One region of the Wukongibacter baidiensis genome, then DNA from elsewhere that is predicted to be linked to it. Evidence: riboswitches for the same ligand, from Rfam matches in the RefSeq annotation. Region 1 holds a riboswitch; the other holds the start of a gene.
What was found. Region 1 has a riboswitch for glycine ahead of nuoE (NADH-quinone oxidoreductase subunit NuoE). Riboswitches for the same ligand answer to the same signal wherever they lie in the genome.
Positions count from the first base shown of each region.

Region 2: it holds a riboswitch for glycine, as region 1 does, so the genes downstream of both, gcvT (glycine cleavage system aminomethyltransferase GcvT) here and nuoE (NADH-quinone oxidoreductase subunit NuoE) in region 1, are expected to answer to the same signal.

Region 1 covers NZ_CP138202.1:3,797,254-3,800,449, forward strand. The annotation lists gene R9X47_RS17180 (S4 domain-containing protein) at 8-547, opposite strand; glycine riboswitch at 1,488-1,588, shown strand; glycine riboswitch at 1,592-1,670, shown strand; gene nuoE (NADH-quinone oxidoreductase subunit NuoE) at 1,884-2,405, shown strand; gene nuoF (NADH-quinone oxidoreductase subunit NuoF) at 2,409-3,196, shown strand, end outside.
Region 2 covers NZ_CP138202.1:1,870,870-1,874,065, forward strand. The annotation lists gene gcvH (glycine cleavage system protein GcvH) at 1-303, opposite strand, end outside; gene gcvT (glycine cleavage system aminomethyltransferase GcvT) at 338-1,444, opposite strand; glycine riboswitch at 1,814-1,918, opposite strand; gene R9X47_RS08495 (RDD family protein) at 2,187-2,903, opposite strand; gene R9X47_RS08500 (stage II sporulation protein M) at 3,033-3,196, shown strand, end outside.

The DNA.
Region 1 (3,196 bases):
ATTATAATTAAATAAAAATAGTGATTTTATCCTTGTCTCTTATAAAATATTTAGCCTTAGATTTTTTTTCGTTTACTAATATTTGAGAATCTTTAATCCTCTGTTGTATTTGAGTTCGACTTGTATCTGTTAGATTTTCACTTAAAAGCTTATCCAATCTAACCTTATAGTTGTAATTCTTGATAAAAATATCTATCCTATCGATATTTTTTTCACTGTATTCTGAAATAGAGAATTTATCAATCCTCAGCTCTGGGGCACCTTCATTCTTATATTGTTCATCCTTAAGATATCCATTCTGTTCAAGGGAATCAGGATCACTAAGGCTATTTGACTTATTTGAAAGATACTTGTTCAGAATTTTATTCCACGTATGTCCCTTTTCACATTTATATATAGCGTATTTATATATATTTTTGCCATTAGCATTGTGTCTTCTTACCATAGAATCATAGAAGATAACCTTCCTTCCACAGCTTGAGCAATACCTCTCTACACTATCAATCTTTTCTTCGAATAACTCCCAATTTAATGTTAACTGACTCATTTACCTTACCTCCCGAAATTGTCCAGGCAAGGTAAATAGAATTAGTAGTTTTTATTTTTAATATCATATACAACACCTTACCTGTAGTTAGTTTTTAAAAGTCCCGTTGAAGTTTTCAGTAAATATCGGCATGGGTTCACCTCCTTAGCTTTTAATGGAATTGAAAACAAAAAAATAGAGGCGATTAAAATCGCCTCTGGGGTTAAACTATTAATTTATATCCAATCCAAGTGCTGACAGAATAAATCAAATTGAATATAAAAAAACCATGCATAAAATCAGCATGGTCTATAATTAATATTTATATAGCTAAACAATTTAGAAATACAATAATTTTCAATGCAAGAAAATAGGAATCTTCACTAATTTCTTTGAAATATATTTTGATGTTGTTTAACTATAGATAAAACCCTATGCAAATCTTAATTTTCAACATTGTCAAAGAAAGCATCAAAAAAACAGGCATACTATTTAGACGCCTCAAAAGCTTTCTCTAGAATTATTTATTTCCTCTACTTAACAATGTTAAAAAATAATCTTCTCATAAAGTCAATCTACTCCTTCATTTTGTTTTCATCATTTTGATTATACATGAGCTATACAAAGATGTCAAATCATGGAGAAACCAGCGAACAAATAGTACACAAAAAGATTATTCATACACAGTGATTAATAAATAACTAATGGGATTTGTGATGAAAATGAAATTTTTAAAAGTTTAAATTGCAAAATTGATAAAATAATTAGAAAAAATTAGGATAACGTTTGCCTAAAAACCTGTAATTGCATACAAATATTCATTGTATATGTAAAAAAATTAATAAACCATGAAAAATTTTACTTATCTTCTTGCAAATATTGAAATTTTTCGATAAACATGATAATATATATAGAAGTTAATAAATATTCGTAATTGAATGAAAATTTCATAGTTATCCATGTGATGGTAGCGAGAGATACCCCTAGGGGAGCCGAAGAAGCAATATATAGCCTCTCTCAATCTATATAGAATCTTTCAGGCAAAAGGATCGCTATCGGATGGAACTCTGGAAAGACCTTATAGGCGCCGAAGGAGCAATACAAAACATCTCTCTTGTAGAATCTCTCAGGCAAAGAAACAGAGAAGTATGAGTGACGTTTTATTGTGGATGTCATTCATATTTTTTTCTAAACGGATAGGAAACGCTAATGAGAAAGCAAAAAGATTACCTATGGCAAAAATTGTGGTTTTTTTCACAAATGTGGTAATCGTGATTATAAAATAATCAGAGTGACAATATGGGATTGAAGTTTTAATATTCATTTCACGTATATATTTTGAAAGGAGTGGAAACAAATGCAATGCTGTTGTGGGAAAAAGCAATCTAATATGAGTGATCCTCAGATTGATCTTAAAAAGTTAGATCCTGTACTAGAAAAATATAAGGGTGTGTCTGGGAGTCTTATTAGTATTCTTCAGGCGGTACAAGAAATATATAATTATTTGCCTCGCAGGGCTTTAAATTATGTAGCTGAGGAGACGGGAATAAAGCCATCTAAGATACTAGGCGTAGCAACCTTCTATACTCAGTTTAGACTAGAACCTGTAGGTAAATTTGTTATCATGCTATGTCAAGGGACTGCTTGCCATGTTAATGGATCAAAGGCTATTGAAGAGGCCATTTGTGATGAACTTGGTATAAATGAAGGTGAAACCACAAATGATGATTTATTTACATTAGAAAATGTTGCCTGTCTTGGCTGTTGTAGTTTATCACCGGTTATGATGATTAACGGAGAAACCTATGGAAACCTTACACCTGACAAGGCAAAGGAAATTGTAAGGGATATTAAGAAAAAAGAAGGTCAGGAGGTGTAGAGTATGAAGATAGTTATTGGGCAAGGAAGCTGCGGTATTGCAGCGGGAGCAAATAAAGTTCATAAGGAATTTGAAGATGAAATAAAGAATAAAGGTCTTGATGTAGAGCTTACACTTACTGGCTGTATAGGAATGTGCCATCTAGAGCCAATAGTGGATGTTATAGACGAGAAGAATGAAAAGATCACCTATGTAAAGGTAAATCCAGAGATGGTTACAGAGATAATAACAAAGCATATAGTGGGAAAAGAAGTAGCCCATGAGTATGTTATTAGTGGGAATGATCAAGATATATTGGATAAACAAGAAAGAATTGCCCTAAGAAATTGTGGAATCATCAATCCTGAATATATAGAAGAATATATGAAAGATGACGGATATAAGGCCGCTGAAAAATGTATTAAAGAAATGAGTCCCGATGAGGTAATCGAAGAGATTAAGAAATCTGGACTAAGGGGCAGAGGTGGAGCTGGATTCCCGACATGGTTCAAGTGGAATGCGGCTAGGAAATCTCCAGGAGAAACTAAATATATTGTTTGTAACGCAGATGAGGGAGACCCAGGTGCATTTATGGATAGGAGTATCCTAGAGGGTGATCCCCACAGTTTGATTGAGGGTATGATTATTGGAGGATATGCCATAGGTGCAAAGCAAGGTGTTATCTATGTTAGGGCAGAGTATCCTTTGGCGATAGTTCGCCTTGAAATAGCTATCAAACAAGCCAGAGAAAAGGGCTTCTTAGGTAAGGATATACTTGGTGAAGAAGGATTTGATTTTGATCTAAGGATAAA
Region 2 (3,196 bases), 1.9 Mb from region 1:
CGCTAAAATCCAGCTTTCATACGGCTTCTCGTTTAAGAGTTCTGGTGAATCCTCTAATTCTTCATTTACTTCTGCGATCTTTCCTGAAATAGGTAAGAATGAATCAGAGGCAGCCTTTACAGACTCAATAACCCCAAAAACATCGCCAGCATCTATTTCGTCATCAACATCTGGCATTTCAACATAAACGATTTCTCCAAGGGCATGCTGTGCATAGTCTGTAATTCCAATAGTAGCCTTATCGCCTTCAACCTTAACCCACTCATGATCCTTTGAATAATAAAGTCCTTCAACTATTTTCATAATAAATTCCTCCTCAAAATTTTTTTCTTTCTCTCTATTTCTTATACTTTTTAGTATAGAATCTCTTACTTACCACCTTAGCCTTCAAGACTCTCTTTCTGACTTGAATCTCTATTGGAGTTTCAAGCTTAGCATATTCAATATCAACCATGGCTAAACCTATATTTTTATTTACAGTTGGCGCAGCATAACCAGTGGTTACAAAACCTATCTTCTTTCCATCTGCCATTACATCGTATCCGTGTCTTGGTATCCCTTTATCTATCATTTCGAAACCAACAATTTTCCTCTTAAGACCCTCTTCTTTTTGCTTTACCAAGGCTTCTTTTCCAATGAAGTTTTCCTTATCAAGTTTTACGAAGAATCCAAGTCCAGCTTCTAACGGCGTTATATCCTCAGATAGTTCATTGCCATAAAGGGGCAGTGTAGCCTCAAATCTTAAGGTATCTCTTGCTCCCAGTCCTGCAGGCTTCAATCCATATTCTTTCCCTGCCTCCGTTAGTTTATCCCATACCAATTCAGCATCATCATGAGCAAGATATATTTCGAATCCATCTTCACCTGTGTACCCAGTTCTAGATACTAGACAATTGGCACCGGCTACTTTTACATCCCTCTTACAATAGAAAAAACCTATTTCCGAAAGCTCAGTGTCTGTCAGTTCCTGCAATATTTTCTGCGCATTTGGACCTTGAATAGCCATTTCAGATACATCATCGGATATGTTAGCAAGTTCCACCTCATAGGTTCCCACATTTTCCTTCATCCATTTAAAATCTTTTTCTATGTTGCTTGCATTAATTACAAGGAAAAAGTGATTGCTTGTAAATTTGTAAACTAGAAGATCATCTACAACTCCGCCATGGGGGTAACACATAAAGGTATAGATAACCTGATTATCTTCAAGTACCGATACATCATTAGTAACCAAGTTTTGAACAAAATCAAAGGCTTCTTTTCCTTTAACCTCAACTTCACCCATATGGGATACGTCAAATAATCCTGCAAAGTTTCTAACTGCTTCATGTTCAGCCGTCAAACCCTCATACTGTACGGGAAGTGCCCATCCTGAAAAGTTAACAATTTTTCCTCCATGCTTTTCATGGGATTTAAACAGAGATGTTTTTCTTAATTCATTCATATTAGAATTCCTCCCTCCAAATTTTCAATCTCAGATCTTTGTTAATGCTTCAGAATATAGTCATAAATTCGTGTCCGATTATTAATTAAATCATCCTTAGTATTATAGGTTAAAGTAATAAATAATATCATTTCATATTAAAAGTTATATGCTATATTCAAAGAAATATTCTCCCCATAGACTCGGGGGGTATATATCACCGCCTTCTACGCCTCATCTTCTTCATTCTATGCAATAAAAAAAGAATATAAGGACATGTAAAATAATCATGCCATCATATTCTCTGTCTTCTGACCTGAGAGCGTCTACATTATTTCAGTCAATAATGTATTTCCCCTTCGGCGCCGAATCCCGGACTCTCCAGAGTTCCATCAAGTAGCGCTCCTTTTGCCTGAAAGTTTCTATAAAAGGCTGGCCACCTTTCATATTGCTTCTTCGGCTTCTTCAATAAAAGATATCTCACGCTACCATCATTTGGCAATTTTCAATTTCGAATAAATATCATCTTAAATGTTATTTTTATAATATAACATTTTTCTGAAAATTTCAACAGTTGATATTGTTTTAACAACAACTTTTTTTATTTTCTTATAAATATATGATTTTTATCGTAATCATGCCACATACGAAGCTTAGCATATGACTTTTTTAGCCCAAAAATGATTTAAACGTGATAACTTTATGCATATTAACAAAATATTACTTTAAGTGACTTGAATAAATATTTGTCAAAGAATACTATTTATAACCTAACGCCTTGCTCTAATAGTTCCTTTAAGAATCTATCATATTCACCTTCATTTTTTTCGATTTCTAGTTTTTCAGCAAAATACTTTCCCAATTCTTTTTCTAGTTCTATAATATTTTCATCAAGGCTACTTTTTCTTTGATAGTATTCTTTCAACAATCTATGTTCTTCTTTAGTAATGGAGTATTTATAGTTCTGTTCTCTGATTTCATTTATTCCTAAAACTATAGGAATATCCTTTTTTTCTACCACCACTACCATTGTTGACCCAACATAATCACCAACTCTTTTATGCTGCTTTGAAAAAAAGATTAGTACTACACCTACACCATAGGCATCAACAATGATTCTAAAAAGATTTCTAATAATAGAGTGTTTTATTGTTATTGGTTCTCCATTATTTCGAAGAGTTCTAATACCTAAAAGTTTTTTACCTGGAGTCATTCCATTCATGGTCATCTCAAATATTATAAAATATCCATAGGTTATTAGCCACACAAGTATTATAACTCCTCCTACAAACCATCCTCCATGTTCATCAAATAAATCCTTAGGATTTATTTGCAGGGCGATAATGGTTATTACAATTACTAGTATGGCAGCCGTTTGAATCAAGGAGTCTACTACGGCAGCTGCTCCTCTAGACCCTAATCCTGCTAACCTATATTCTACCTCTATATTTTCAGGGGTTGTAATCTTTACTGTATTCATGATTTCACTCCATTCCTATCTTTCAATTCAAACCACAGCCCTCTGACACACTTATAATCATTTTCTGGAATTTACCCATTTATTTCTAATTATTTATTTGATACAATGGTTGAGGAGAGGTGATTAAATTTGAAAGATAATCAGTTTATACAGAAACATTCATCTTCTTGGGAAGAATTAAAACGACTTACTGATATATTAGATAAAAAGGGAATTTCAACCCTTGATCCAAATCAATTACGTAAATTTTTATATCTTTTTAGGATGACAAGCCATCATCTTGCCTATTCTAG